One region of the Oerskovia sp. PE-21s genome, then DNA from elsewhere that is predicted to be linked to it. Evidence: riboswitches for the same ligand, from Rfam matches in the RefSeq annotation. Region 1 holds a riboswitch; the other holds the start of a gene.
What was found. A riboswitch is a leader RNA that binds a small molecule or an ion and turns the genes downstream of it on or off. The one in region 1 is predicted to bind cyclic di-AMP.
Positions count from the first base shown of each region.

Region 2: linked by a shared signal. The riboswitch ahead of ACZDYF_RS15785 (C40 family peptidase) and the one ahead of ACZDYF_RS00985 (C40 family peptidase) in region 1 are both predicted to bind cyclic di-AMP.

Region 1 is NZ_JBUXJM010000001.1:227,266-234,758, reverse strand. It holds gene ACZDYF_RS00995 (ABC transporter permease) at 1-30, shown strand, start outside; gene ACZDYF_RS00990 (universal stress protein) at 107-1,051, opposite strand; gene ACZDYF_RS00985 (C40 family peptidase) at 1,239-1,889, opposite strand; cyclic di-AMP (ydaO/yuaA leader) riboswitch at 2,027-2,189, opposite strand; gene ACZDYF_RS00980 (iron-dependent transcriptional repressor DtxR) at 2,449-3,165, opposite strand; gene serC (phosphoserine transaminase) at 3,299-4,432, shown strand; gene ACZDYF_RS00970 (MFS transporter) at 4,557-5,903, opposite strand; gene ACZDYF_RS00965 (MarR family winged helix-turn-helix transcriptional regulator) at 5,900-6,367, opposite strand; gene manA (mannose-6-phosphate isomerase, class I) at 6,419-7,493, opposite strand, start outside.
Region 2 is NZ_JBUXJM010000008.1:132,462-139,954, forward strand. It holds gene ACZDYF_RS15765 (ferredoxin reductase domain-containing protein) at 1-1,310, opposite strand, end outside; gene ACZDYF_RS15770 (DUF305 domain-containing protein) at 1,507-2,124, shown strand; gene ACZDYF_RS15775 (alpha/beta fold hydrolase) at 2,226-3,059, shown strand; gene ACZDYF_RS15780 (DUF4287 domain-containing protein) at 3,108-3,398, shown strand; cyclic di-AMP (ydaO/yuaA leader) riboswitch at 3,581-3,762, shown strand; gene ACZDYF_RS15785 (C40 family peptidase) at 3,768-4,574, shown strand; gene ACZDYF_RS15790 (hypothetical protein) at 4,706-5,008, shown strand; gene ACZDYF_RS15795 (VOC family protein) at 5,064-5,480, opposite strand; gene ACZDYF_RS15800 (nucleoside/nucleotide kinase family protein) at 5,605-6,237, shown strand; gene ACZDYF_RS15805 (hemerythrin domain-containing protein) at 6,339-6,809, shown strand; gene ACZDYF_RS15810 (winged helix-turn-helix transcriptional regulator) at 6,858-7,271, opposite strand; gene ACZDYF_RS15815 (NAD(P)H-binding protein) at 7,358-7,493, shown strand, end outside.

The DNA.
Region 1 (7,493 bases):
ACGATGCACCTGTACCGGACGCGCAACTGACCCAGGAGCGCCCCGGCGTGCCGGAGCGGGCGTGACCTCGAGGTCACGCCCGCTCGGACGGGTCCTTCGACGACGGTCAGCGGGCCGGGTCGTCCACCGTCGGTGCCGAGTCGTCCTCGCAGCGCTTGGTCACGACCATCACCGGGCACGCCGAGTGGTGCAGCACCGCCTGGCTCGTCGACCCCAGGAGAAGTCCCGTGAAGCCGCCGCGCCCGCGCGAGCCGACCACGATGAGGTCCGACGCCGTCGAGAACTCCGTGAGCAGCTCGGCACCGGTGCCGTCGAGCACGATGCGCTTGATCGTGACGTCGGGGTTCTCGGCCTCGTGCCTGTCCACGATGACGTTGAGTCCCTCGGTGATGTCGTCGAGCACCTGCTGGTGGTCGATCGAGGCCGGCAGCCACGCGAGGAGCCCCGCTCCCGCACCCACGGGGACGCCCGCCACCGCGACGAGCTCGGCCCCCCATGCCCGGGCCTGCTTGATCGCGTGCCGGAGCGCGATGTCGGCCGACGGCGACCCGTCGACGCCCACCACGATCCGCTTGAGCGGGTTGACGGCAGGAAGCGTGTCGTCGTCGCCCGGTCCGTTCTTGAGCGGCACCACGACCGTGGGGCACCTCGAGTGGGCGGGGAGCGCCGAGGACACGGTGCCCAGGAGACGCTCCGTGAAGCCTCCGCGTCCCCTCGTGCCGACCACGACCAGGCCGTAGTCCTTCGAGAGCTCGACGAGCACCCCGGCGGCGTCGCCCGTGGCGATCGCGGCGGTCGTCCTCACGCCCGCGGCCTCGGCACGCTGGGTGGCCTCGGCGAGGACGGCCTTGGCCCCCTCCTGGATCGCGGTGTCGTCCAGCGCCGCGTAGCCGCCGTCGAGCGAGGCCGCGGTGAAGGAGGGGAGCGAGTACGAGCACACGACGTGCAGTGGCCAACCGACCTGGCGGGCGTACGCGGCCGCCCAGTCCAGCGCGTGCAGGCTGGGGCTCGATCCGTCGACGCCGACGAGCACGATCTCCGCACGGGTCATGGTTCCGTCTCCTTCCGAGGGCAAACGTCCATCCTGAGACAAACCTATCGAAAGAACTGGCAAAGTCACACCGGCACGCGCGCGCCGCGAGGCACGGCCGACGCAAGAAACCCCGCCCTCCCGCACGAAGCGGAAGGACGGGGTTCTCAGCTGGGTGGCGGCAGCTTCTCCGCTCGTCCAGGGGGTCTCAGGCGACGCGGATGAACGTCGGGTTCGACTGCCAGATCTGACGGATCTGGATCGTCTTGCCGGGGCGCGGCGCGTCGATCTGCATGCCGTCACCGGCGTAGATCGAGATGTGACCGGGGGTCCAGATCAGGTCGCCGGGCTGGGCCTCGGCGCGCGAGACCTTGGTGCCGACGCTGCCCTGGCCGCTCGAGGTGCGGGGCAGGCTGATGCCGGCCTGGGCGAAGACGTACTGGGTGAAGCCCGAGCAGTCGAAGCCGTCGGGCGACGTGCCGCCGTAGACGTAGGGGACGCCCACGTAGCGGCTGGCGATCGAGACGATCGACGAGCCGGCTGCCGAGGCGGGGACCTGGACGGCCGCAGCCGTCTCGGTGGTCGCCGTGGTGGCGGCGACGGAGGCGCGCTCGTTGGAGCGCGACGGGGTCTGCGTGGCGCGCGTCTGGACGACTCGCTCGACGACGGGCTCCGGCGCCGGGGTCACGGCGACGGCCGCGCTCTCGATCGCGAAGCCGGCCTCGGCGGCGACCGTGACGGCCGGGGCGGACTCGAGCGCAGCGCGGGCCTGGGCCGTGAGCGCGTTCAGGTCGACGGTGTTGAGCTTGGTCGAGTCCTGCTCGACCGGCGCTGCGTTGGCAGCCGTACCGCCCAGCATCGAGACGATGAGTCCCGACGAGGCAGCGACGACAGCGGTGCGGCGGCCGACGGACGAAGCCGTCGCCGCCGAAGCAAGGGTGGAAAGCGGGCGCCGTGCTGCACGATGGCGTGCGCCGTTCGTCACTGCGTTCACTGGATACCTCTCCTGGACGCCTGCGAGGTCAGCTGTCGGGTTCGGGTGGGAGAATCACCCGGCCGTCCGGACCGAGGTCCTTCTGGCTTCACCCCAAGGGCACCGTTGCCGGTACCCGAATTTGGGTCCCCCGTCCCTGTCAGCGGGTCGTGGTGTTCCTCTCGCGGTGACAGGGTTAGGCGTTCCGCGCGAGGGCTTCGACGAATGAGTCTTCCGTGAAGCAGAACCGAACGTACACGACCCTGGGGTGAATGTCACGTTCCCATCACGACGTCCTGGAGCACCCTGGAACGACGGGACGAACCGGCACAAGACCGTTGCCTCGGGCGCGGCGGCACCCTCGCCTCATCCGGCGCGTGACGCACGTCGCCCCGCATCCCGGGTGGGGGTGCGGGGCGGTGGGGTGTGCTGGGGTGGGTGGTGGTCAGGGGGCGGTGACGAAGAGGTGGCGCGCGACGTCGTCGGGCAGGTCCAGGACGGTCTCGGCGCCCTGCGCGGAAACCGTGTACGACCCGGCCTCGGGGGTGATCGTGACCTCCTGGCGGGGCAGGATGCCCGCGGCCGCCAGGCGCGCGAGCAGGTCCGTGTCGGTCTGCAGGGGCTCGGCGATGCGCTGGACGACCACGCGCAGCGCGCCCGGCGCGCGCCCGGCACGGTCGGCCGCGGCCACGTACGCGGGCAGCGACACGACCCCGTCGAGGTACTCGATCTCCACGATGTCCTCGCCCAGCTCCGACAGGCCCGGGATCGGGTTGCCGTACGGGTCGTGGTGCGGGTGGTCCAGCAGACCGATCAACCGCTTCTCCACGAGCTCGCTCATCACGTGCTCCCACCGGCACGCCTCGACGTGCACGAACTCCCAGTCGAGCTTGATCACGTCCGTCAACAACCGCTCCGCCAACCGGTGCTTACGCATCACCCGCTGCGCCTTGGCGTGCCCGTCCGGGGTGAGCTCGAGATGACGATCCCCCGTCACCACGACCAGACCATCACGCTCCATGCGCGCCACCGTCTGCGAGACCGTCGGACCCGAATGACCCAGCCGCTCCGCGATCCGCGCACGCAGAGGGACGATCCCCTCCTCGTCCAGCTCGTAGACCGTCTTCAGATACATCTCGGTGGTGTCGATCAGGTCCGTCACGTCGCGCTCCTGTCGCTTGGGGGCTTGGGGGCACCTGCCGCACCGGCGGGCCGCTGACCACTAGTTTAGGTCCGAGCCACCGACATTGTGGACGGCGAGCGGTGTTCGCGCCAGGCCGGACTATCGTTGCCCCGTGCCTGAGCCCACCCAGATCACCGTCCCCCCGCACCTGCTGCCTAGCGACGGCCGCTTCGGCTGCGGCCCGTCCAAGGTTCGCGAGGCGCAGGTCCGCGCGCTCACGGAGGCGGGCACGTCCCTGCTGGGGACCTCCCACCGTCAGGCACCGGTCAAGTCCCTGGTCGGTCGGATCCGGTCGGGTCTCGCCGACCTGTTCGACGCCCCGGAGGGCTACGAGGTCGTCCTGGGCAACGGCGGGTCGTCGGCGTTCTGGGACGTCGCGACGCTGTGCCTGGTGCGCGAGCGCGCCCAGCACGCGGCGTTCGGCGAGTTCGGCGCCAAGTTCGCGGCCGCGACCACGCGTGCACCCTTCCTCGAGGCCTCGCAGGTCATCACCGCTCCCCCGGGGTCGGTCGCCGTCCCCGAGGCCGCGGACGGGATCGACGTCTACGCCTGGCCCCACAACGAGACCTCGACGGGGGCCATGGCCCCCGTGCGCCGTGTCGCGGGTTCCCGCGAGCAGGGGGCGCTCACCCTGGTCGACGCGACGTCGGGCGCGGGCGCCCTCCCGGTCGACCTCGCGGAGACGGACGTCTACTACTTCGCGCCGCAGAAGGTCTTCGGGTCCGACGGCGGGCTGTGGGTCGCGATCATGTCGCCCGACGCCGTCGCGCGCGCCCAGGAGATCGAGTCCGGTGACCGCTGGGTCCCCGAGTTCCTCTCGCTCGGCGCGGCGATCACGAACTCCCGCCAGGACCAGACCCTCAACACCCCGGCGGTCGCGACGCTCGTGACGTTCGCCGAGCAGGTGGACTGGCTCAACGAGCAGGGCGGCCTCGGGTGGGCGAGCGCCCGGTCCGCGTCGTCGGCCCGGACCCTGTACTCCTGGGCCGACTCCCGCGACTGGGCCACCCCCTTCGTGACGCGCCCCGAGGACCGGTCCACGGTCGTCGGGACGATCGACCTCGACGAGTCGGTCGACGCGGCACAGGTCATCGCCGCCCTGCGTGCCAACGGGATCCTCGACGTGTTCCCCTACCGCAAGCTCGGGCGCAACCAGCTCCGCATCGGGATGTTCCCCGCGATCGAGCCGGCGGACGTCGAGCTGCTCACGCGAAGCATCGACTTCGTGGTGGACTCCCTGGTCTGACCCGTCGACGCACGACGCCCGCCCTGCCGACGAACGGCGGGGCGGGCGTCGTGCGTTCCGGGCCGGGCGACGTCGCCGGCGACGCGACGTCGTCAGGTGAGCGGCGCCGTCGGGCCGGGAGCCGTCATGCCGCCGTCGCGGCGTCCTCCGCGTCGTCCACGCCGAGCCGGCTGCGCGTCTCGCCGCGAGCCCCCACCCGGCGGGCCGCACCGCCCTCGGGATAGGTGACCAGGAGGTGCGGGCGCTGGGTCACGCGATAGCTGACGGTGAACTTCCAGTTCCGCATGGCCCAGATCGCGGCCCCCACGGAGACGAGCAGTGCCGTGATGGAGCCGATCCCGATCGCCCAGCGGGGCCCGTAAGCCTCGGCGATCCAGCCGACGATCGGTGCACCGACGGGCGTCGCACCCAGGAACACGATCATGTACAGGGACATGACGCGTCCGCGCATCACGGGGTCGGTCGTCATCTGGATGGTCGTGTTGGCCGCGGTCATCATGGTCAGCGACATGAACCCGACAGGGATGCACGCGATCGCGAACGTCGTATAGCTCGGCATGAGCGCCATGACCCCGGTCGCGATCGCGAAGCCGAATGCCGACCCGATCACGAGCCGCACGCGCGGCCGCTCCCGGCGGGCAGCCATCAGGGCCCCCGTGAGCGAACCGATCGCGAGGATCGACCCGAGCATGCCGTACTCCCCCGCGCCCATCCCGAACTCGACGCGCGCCATCATCGCGGACGTGAGCTGGAAGTTGAGCCCGAAGGTCGAGACGACGCTCAGGACGACCATGATGACGATGATGTCGGAGCGGCCGCGCACGTACCGGATGCCCTCACGGATCTGCCCCTTCTCGCGCGAGGCGCTGGGCAGCTTGTGCATCTCCCGGGTCCGCATGCGCGACAGCGCGAAGATGGTCGCGCCGAAGCTGATGCCGTTGATGATGAAGACCCAGCCCGTGCCCACCGCGGCGATCAGCAGCCCGGCGACGCCGGGGCCGATCAACCGGGCCGCGTTGAACGACGCGCTGTTGAGGCCCACGGCGTTCGACAGCTTGTCGCTCGGCACCATCTCCGCGACGAACGTCTGGCGCACCGGGCCGTCGAGCGCGGACACGCACCCGAGCGCGAGCGCGAAGCCGTAGACGTGCCACAGCTCGACGTGCCCCGAGAGCACGAGCGCGCCGAGCCCGAGCGCGAGGAGGCCCGAGGCGCCCTGGGTGGCCATGAGCATCTTGCGGCGGGGCAACCGGTCCGCGAGGACGCCCGCCCAGGCGGACAGCGCCAGGACGGGCGCGAACTGGAGCGCCGTGATGACGCCGACGGCGACACCGGAGTTCGCAGTCAGGACGGTCAGGACGAGCCAGTCCTGCGCGATGCGCTGCATCCAGGTGCCGATGTTCGCGACGAGCGCGGACCCGAACCAGAGGCGGTAGTTGAAGTACTTGAGGGAGGAGAACGTCGCGCTCATCGGGCGGCGATCCGGGTCAACAGGTCACTGGCGCGGGCCAAGGTCTCTCTTTCGTCGGGGGTCAGGTCGGTCAGCTGCTGGGTGAGCCACGCGTCGCGGCGGCGACGGGTCTCCTTGACCTCGAGGACGCCGGCCTCGGTGAGGGCCACCATGACGAGCCGCTTGTCGGTGTCGTGCTCGAGCTTGTGGACCAGGCCCAGCTCGACGAGCGCGTTCACGGTGCGGGTCATGGACGGCGGGCGGATGCGCTCGTGGGTCGCGAGCGCGCCGGGGGTCATCGCGCCGTGCTTGTGGAGCACCGTCAGGACGCCGAACTGGCCCTCGGGCAGGTCGGCACCACCGCGCTGGGAGCGCAGGGCGCGCGAGACGCGCGTGAGGGCGACACGAAGGTCACCGCCGAGGGTCGCGGGCCGACACTGCGCCTTCGTGGGGGACGAGGGCGTGGTCTGTTCCGCAGGAGGCATCTCTTTACCTTAACTCATTACCTTAAGTAATGAAATGGGGAGTGAGCGAGATCACGGCACGTAGGCGACCACCAGCTCGCCCACCCCTCGCACGTCCAGCGCGCCGGCGCCGTGCGGGACGAAGACCGACTCGCCCGGCCTCAGGAACACCCGCCCGTCCGCGCCACGGGGCGAACCTCCGTCCGCCTCTGCCCGCCCCAGCTCGAGGCGACCGTCCAGGGCGAGGACGATCCGCGGCCCCTCGGTCGGCAGAGCCACGGCCTCGGCGCCCACCGCGCTCACCGCCCCCATGACCAGCGCGAACTCCGCGATCGACGCCCGGTACTCGCGCAGCCCGCCGTCCACCGCCGGCCGGTCGTGGCTCCTCGACGCAGCGTCGACCAGCCGCCGGATCCGCGGGCGAGCCGCCGGCCCCGGGGCATAGCTCACGCACGCCAGCAACGACTCGACGTCCACGTGCTTGGAGGTCAGTCCCGCGCGCAGCACGTTGTCCGAGCTCGACATGACCTCGACCGCGCACCCCGACAGGTAGGCGTGCACGTGCCCGGCCGGGACGAACATCGACTCCCCCGGCTCGAGCGTGACCCTGTTGAGCATCATCGACACCAGTGCGCCGGGATCACCGGGGTGCTGTTCCGCGAGCGAGACCACGGTGGCGTCGGCACGGGGCGACGTCGTTCCCGACTCCAGGCGAGCCTCGACGTCGGCGACCGTCGTCGCCAGGTCCGCGGCGACGTCGGGAGAGGTCCGCGCGCGCAGCGCGAGCGTGAACGCCTCTCGCAGACCGGCCGCGGCGGGCTGGACCTCGAGCGCCGCTCTCATGCTGGTCACCAGGTCCCCGCGCAGCCCACCCAACAGCTCCAGGATCCGCTCAGGTCGCCGGAAGCCCGAGAGGCCCTCGAACCGCGAGACCGCGACGACCATCTCGGGCTTGTGCTGGTCGTCGTGGAAGCTGCGCTCCGGCGACTCCCGCGGGACGCCCTGCCGGTTCTCCCGGTTGAACCCCGCGCGGGCACGGTGCGGCTGCGGGTGCACCTGCAACGACAGCGCGCGCTCCGCGGCGAGCACCTTCAGCAGGTAGGGCAGTCGTGGACCGTAGTCGTCGAGAACGCGCTGCCCCAGCATC
Region 2 (7,493 bases), on a different contig from region 1:
CCCTCGACGACCTGGAACGTCGTCGGACGGTTCGAGATGCAGATGACGGCCTCGGCGCCGGTCGTGCGCACCGCGTCGAGCGCGAGGGCCACGAGGTCGGGCTTGCCCAGCGCGCGCGTGTCCCACACGAGGGCGTCCGGCAGCGACTGCGTGATCTCGCCGACGAGCCCGGGGCCGAACGTGGCCTCGGGCGTGCGGGTGACCCAGACCAGGTGGGCGGGCGCACCTGCGAGCAGGCTGGGCAGGCACGGGCCGATCCCGCTGCCCGTCGTGATCCACACGACCTTGCGGAAGAGCTTGCCGACGTTCCCCGCCCCGGCCGTGGGCACGCCGCGGACCCACACGTGGTCCGGCGGGGAGTCGATGAACGACCCCGTCCAGTCGCCCGCCCGGGAGATCGCCAGACGCAGCTCGGGTCGGCTCGGCGTGACGAGGTTGGCGAACGGGTGCCACTGCCCGAGCGGGTGCCGGGCGATCGTCGTCGAGGAACCCACGAACGTCTTCGGGTCGTGGTGCAGACGCACGATCGCGACGTGGGACGAGGGCGTGTGCACGTCCACCGCGACCTTGCGCAGGTGCAGCCACGGAAGCCCCACGCACACGACGACGACCGCCAGGACCCACGTCGCGGGGGCGGAGAGGATCGCACCCGACGGGTCGTCCGGCGAAAGGTCGCGCGCGAACAGGACCGTCAGGGCCGCGAAGCCCGCGAGGGTCGACCAACCACCGAGCCGGTGGCTCATCTCGAACAGGTCGTGGCGCCTGCGGCGCAGCGGCGCGGTGGCCAGGGCGGCGATCGTCAGCAGCAGCAGCGCGAGGACGACGACGACCCCGAGCGTCGGCCCCGACAGCTCGCCCCGCCCGTCCGGGCTCAGCGCGGTCGCGGCGAACACCGTGAACCACGCGGTCGCGGAGATCGCCGCGCCGACGTGGATCCCGCCCAGGTGGTAGACCTTCGCGAGCCCCGCGCGGACGCGCAGGGGCCACGTCACGGGCGCGCTCGTCGCGAGGCGGAACAGCAGGTTGACGACGTGCTGCTGCCGGATCACGGCCGCGGCCCCGAGGTTCAGCGCGGCCGCCGTGAGGGTCAGGTCGAGACGCGCGGGCGACGACGTGCCGGGGAGCACCGTGACGGCCACCGCCACGTTGATCGCCAGGACCAGGACGACGAGCCGCACGTACGGCATGAGCGCGGGGCGCGTCCACAGGCGCCGCCACCCCGTGAGCAGGGGCGGCAGGTCGGCCTCGTCGGAGGCGCGCGCCAGGGTGGGCGTGGCCGGAAGGTGGTCTGTGGACAGGGGGGAAGTCATACGGTGGCCTCCTCGTCGAGTGCGCTGACCATACTGTGACGGGGACCGCCGGGGCGCGGGATCCACAGGGTGATCTGGCGGCGCACCGCGCCGTGGGGACACAGCCGGCTCCCAGACTTCGCACCTACCCTGGTCGGACGCTCGCCGGAACCGGCGCCCGCGTGCCCCGGCGATCCCGAGACACACCGGAGTCCTCATGAAGAAGCTGCCCGCCGTCCTCACCGCGCTCGTCCTGACCGCCGCCCTCGCGGGGTGCTCGACAGCCGACGGGTCGCCCGCCTCGGGGGACGACAGCGCGCCCGCCGCGAGCGGCTCGGCGGGCACCCCGGCCGAGGTCAACGACGTCGACACGCACTTCGTCGCGATGATGACCCCGCACCACGAGCAGGCCGTCGAGATGAGCGAGATCATCCTGGCGGTCGACGGCGTGAGCGAACCGACGCGCGATCTCGCGCAGCGGATCCTCGACGGGCAGGCCGAGGAGATCGAGACCATGCTCGGCTGGGCCGACGCCTGGGCCATGGACGACCTCATGCACATGCACTCCGTGCACGTCGCGAACGGCATGCTCACGAGCGACCAGATGGGGTCTCTCGCTCGCCTCGCGGACGCGAGCGCGGGTGACGCCACGGCGGTGGCCGCGGCCGAGAAGACGTTCCTCGAGCTCATGCACTCGCACCACGAGGGGGCGATCGCGATGACGCAGGGCGAGATCGAGGGCGGCGGGCACGCCGAGCTCCGGGACCTCGCGCAGGTCATGGTCGACGTGCAGACGGCCGAGATGGCCGAGATCGACACGCTCCTCGGGCGGTAGGTCGCGCTGCGTCGCGGGCGTGGGCGGTGGACCGATGAGTTCCGGCCCTCCGCACGGTCCACCCCCTCGACCATCCGCCGTGCGCACTCCTGGAGGTTCCCGTGACCGACACCCCGACCGTCCCTGCGACCGCCCGGACGCTGCGGGTCCCGGGCGCCACGCTCCACCACGAGGTCAGGGGCCGGGGGCCGCTCGTGGTGCTCGTCGGCGCGCCCATGGACGCCGACGCGTTCGCGCCGCTCGCCGACCTGCTCGCGACCGACCACACCGTCCTGACGACCGACCCGCGCGGGATCCACCGCAGCACGGTCGACGACCCGGACGAGGACACGCCGCCGCAGGTCCGTGCCGACGACCTCGCGCGGCTCCTGACCCACCTCGACGCGGGCCCCGCGACCGTCGTCGGGTCGAGCGGTGGCGCCGTGACCGCGCTCGCTCTCGTCCAGTCGCGCCCCGACCTGGTCAGGACGGTCGTCGCGCACGAGCCGCCGCTGGACGCCCTCATGCCGGACCGTGAGCGGCTGCATGCCGCGACGCGTGAGCTCGTCGAGGATCATCGCGCGGGCGACGTCGTCGGGGCCTGGCGGAAGTTCTTCGCGGTCGGTGACATCGACGTCCCGGACGGGATGGTCGAGCAGGTGTTCGGCGGCGAGCGCGACCCGCAGCAGGTCGCGGACGAACGCTTCTGGTTCGCGCACGACCTCCTGGGGACCACGCTCTTCGAGCCCGACGTCGAGGCCCTGCGTGCCTCTCCCGTCCGCGTGGTCGTCGGGGTCGGCGAGGACTCGACCGGGCAGCTCTGCGACCAGACGTCGACGGCGCTCGCAGCCCTGCTCGGCACCACGACGACGCTCTTCCCGGGCGACCACACGGGCTTCGTCGACGACCCGTCGGCCTTCGCCCAGCGTTTGCGCAGGGTGCTCCGCACCGCTTGAGCCCCCCCGGACCGACCGCCGACCCGACCCACAGACACGAGGAGCACCATGTCATTTCAGGCCTACCTGGACGCCGTCGAGGACAAGACCGGGCTCACCCCCCGCCAGCTCGTGACGATCGCGCAGGAGAAGGGCTACGACGACCCGTCCGTCAAGGCCGGCGTGATCGTGGAGTGGCTCAAGGAGGACTACGGCCTGGGGCGCGGTCACGCGATGGCGATCGTCCACGTGATCAAGAAGGGGCCGACGATCGACAGCAAGCACGTCGGCTCGACCGGCACGCACCGCGACGAGTCGGACACCCTGTGGCTGGACGGCAGGGCGACCAAGCCCGCCTGAGCCCGGCTCGGCCGGCCTGCGCGACGACGGCCCGCACCGCCCGCGTGCGGGTGCGGTCCGTCGTCGAGGTGGACACGTGTCCGACTCGCGAGGTTCGTTACCTCATTGTGACAATCCCGTGGTTGCCATGTACGGTCGATTCTGCTCCGCAGAGAACCTTCTCGCTGGAGTGCTCCGGTGGACGCCGAACCCTGTCACCTCCGGAGCCACGAACTACACCCATGGCAGGGGTGGGGGACCCAATCTTGTGGGCACCGGAGACGGTGTCCTTGGGGTGAAGCCGGTCGGACCTCGGTCCGACCGGCCGGGCAGAAGATTCTCCGGCCCGAACCCGACAGCTGACCTCTCAGGCGTCCAGGAGAAACACACGTGACCTCACGCCCACGTGCGCGCCACCGTGCCGCGCACCGCCCCATCACCCCCTTGACCTCGCTCGGCCGGTCTGCCGCGTCCAGCGCCAACGCCGTCGTGCGTCGTAGTGCGGTCGTCGCCGCCTCGTCCGGCCTGCTGATCTCGGTCTTCACGGCCCCCGCGAACGCCGCCCCTGCCTCGGACGAGTCGAAGTCCATCGGCTCGGTCGACCTCGCCGCCGTGACCGCCCAGGCCCGCGAGGCCCTCCAGACCAGCCCCGCGATCACCGTTGCCGCCGACGCGGTGCTGCCGATCGAGCAGGCCTCGGTCGCGGTCACCCCCGCTCCCGAGCCCGAGCCCGAGCCCGAGCCCGAGCCGGCGCCCGCGCCGGTCGCTGCTCCCGCCCCCGAGCGTTCCGCGGCCGCTTCGCGCAGCGTCGAGCGCGCGCAGCCCGCAGCGGCCAAGGCCGTCGCCGCCCCGGCGGCCTCGGCCTCCGGCTCGGCCGCCGTCGACATCGCCCTGAAGTACGTGGGCGTGCCCTACGTCTACGGCGGTTCCTCGCCGAGCGGGTTCGACTGCTCCGGTCTGACGCAGTACGTCTACGCGCAGCTCGGCGTCTCGCTGCCGCACCAGTCGGGTGCCCAGCGCGACGCGGGCACGCCCGTCTCGGCCGCCGAGGCCCGTCCGGGCGACCTCATCTGGACCCCCGGCCACGTCGCGATCTACGCCGGCAACGGGATGCAGATCGAGGCCACGACCCCGGGCAGCACCGTCAAGCACAGCAAGATCTGGCAGAACAACCCGACGTTCATCCGCGTCGGCTGACCCGCTGCCCACGAGGCCCCGTCCACAGTCCTGTGGACGGGGCCTCGTGCGTTCCCGGCGCGTCCTGACCGCCCGACGGCGGCCCGTTCCTCGCTGACGGGGAGCGGGCGGGCGTCGGTATGCTCCACGCCATGCGGATCCCCAAGGTCGTGGTCGGGTGGACGGTCGCGGCCGTCGTCCTCGTCGGGCCGTTCGTCGTCTGGGTCGCGACCTGGACGACGACCGAGCTGACGTGCTTCACCGAGGACGACCTGGTCTCGCACACGAACCGCTCCACGACGTACTACGAGGTGCGGACGTCCTGCGGGGTGCTCCGGGTCGACGAGAACCGCCAGAGCCGGTTGGACGACGCGATCGACGCCGGGCAGACGTACCGGATGACGATCGAGGACCGAACCATCGTGCGGTGGCTGATCGATGTCGAGGAGACGTGAGGGTGCCCTCGCGTGCGCCTCGCCGTCCGGCCCGCTCGTGAGCGCGGGCGGAGGGTCAGCCCACGAAGAGGCAGAACGGGTGCCCGGCCGGGTCGGCGTAGACGCGCAGGGGCTCGACCGGGTCGTCCGACCGGTCGCGCAGCAGGCGGGCCCCCAGGGCGACGGCGCGCTCGTGCTGGACGTCGAGCGTGTCGCGGTCGGGGACCGTGCAGTCGAGATGGACCTGTTGCGGGACGGCCGGGTCGGGCCAGGACGAGGGCGGCAGGTGCTCGACCTGCTGGAACGCCAGGGGGACGCCCCCGGGCGAGCGCAGCACGAGCCAGTCCTGCCCGTTCGGGTCGGCGGCGCCCTCGGCCGGGGGCTCGTCGCCCGGGCGGTACTCCAGCCCGAGCAGGGCGCGGTAGAACTCGGCGAGGCCGCGGGCGTCGGTCGTGTCGAGCACGACCTGTCGGACGGTCGGGAACGTGGTCATCGGGCTCTCCTGGGCAGCGACGGTCGACGTCCTCCCACTGTGGCCTCGCCCCGGGCCGCTCGCGCGACGGGGCTCTCGGTCTCACCTCCCCGGACCGCTCGCGGCCCCGTGGCATCCTGACCGGGTGCGCGTCGAGCCGGTCAGCCCCGAGGTCCTGGTCGCGCGGGTCGCCGCGCTCGTCGCGGGCCACCCCCGTGCCGGTGGTGCGGTGCGCGTGCTCGTCGACGGCCACCCCTCGACGCACCCGGAGACGCTCGCCGACCAGCTCGTCGAACCCCTGCGCGTCGCAGGCCGCCCGACGGCGCGCATCGGTGTCCGGGACTTCCTGCGCCCCGCGTCGCTGCGGCTCGAGCACGGCCACGATGACCCGGACTCGTTGCTCGACGAGTGGATCGACGTCGGCGCGCTGAACCGGGAGGTGCTGACCGCCGTCGGGCCGGACGGGGACGGGCGCTACCTGCCGAGCCTTCGCGACCCCGTGACGTCGCGCTCGACGCGCGCCGACTACGTCGAGGCGCCCCCGGGGCTGGTCGTGCTGCTCGACGGGTCGCTGTCGCTCGGGCGCGGGCTCGACGTCGACCTGACCGTCCACCTGGCGCTCCAGGACGCGACCCTCGGGCGACGCACGCCACCTGCGGACGCCTGGACGCTGCCCGCGTACGCGCGGTACCGGGCAGAGGTCGCCCCGGAGCGGGACGCCGACGTGGTCGTGCGCGTCGACGACGCACGGCGCCCCGCGTGGGTCGACGTCCGGTAGGGTCTGCGCAGCGTCGCGTGCCGGTGGCAGACCGTGCCAGGCATGGAGGCGCCGGACACGAAGGAGCACGACGATGACGACGTCGACCCCTTCGCCCTCGCGTGACTGAGGGCGAGAAGACCAGGCTCGTCGCCTGGAGCCGCGAGCTGCGCGCCGTGCACGCCCGGCTGCGCGAGGCGCTGCGCGTGACCCGGGCCGCGCTCGACGACGGAGAGCCCGCCGAACCGGCGACCCGCGACCTGCTGCTGTTCTGCCACGGCTTCTGCACCGCCCTGACGGGCCACCACGAGGGCGAGGACCGCGAGCTGTTCCCCGCGATCGCGGCCGCCCACCCCGAGCTGGTCGGGACCCTGCGCAACCTGAGGCAGGACCACTCGATGATCGCGCACCTGCTGAGCGGGCTGCTGGCCGCGGTCGACCGGGCGGCGACGCCGGACGAGCTCGACCGTCACCTCGAGGGGGTTGCCGCGATCATGGAGTCCCACTTCCGCTACGAGGAGCGCGCGCTGCTCACGGTGCTCGACTCGCTCGCGCTCGACGCCGACGTCCGCGACGTCCTGGGACCGCTCTAGCGCGCCCGGACGGCGCGTGCCCGACGGCGGCGCGCCCGGCCGCGTGCCTCAGCGCACCTCGGAGCCCGGGTTGAGCGCGTCCCACCGCTCGCGCGAGGCCGCGATACCGTCGCGGTGGTCGGCCGACCAGTCGGCCAGGACCTTGACCAGCCGCGTGAGGCTGTGGCCCGACGCAGTGAGCTCGTACTCGACCTGAGGGGGCACGGTCGCGAACACCGTGCGCGTGACCAGGCCGTCCCGTTCGAGCCGGCGCACCGTGAGCGTGAGCATGCGCTGCGAGATCCCCGGGACCGCGCGCTGGAGCTCGCGGAACCGCCGGACCCCCTGGGCGAGCTCGACCACGACGAGCACCGACCACTTGTCGCCGATCCGGTCGAGGACGTCACGGATGCCGCAGTCCTCGTGCGGTTCGCCGCACGAGACGACGGGGGACGTGGTCACTGCGGTGTGCCCTGCTGACATCGAAGTGCCTCCTTACGGTCGGTCCTGGTCCGCGGCGACGATGGTCCCGCTCGTGAAGACAACCACACCATCGGAAGGACCTGCCCATGCTGCTCGTCACCGGAACCTCCGGCGCCCTCGGTGGGGCGGTCGCCGCCCGCCTCGCCGACCGGGACGACGTGCTGAGGGGGTCTCGGGAGCCCCGGGGGCCCGGCGCGCGGCTGGTCGACTTCGACCGGCCCG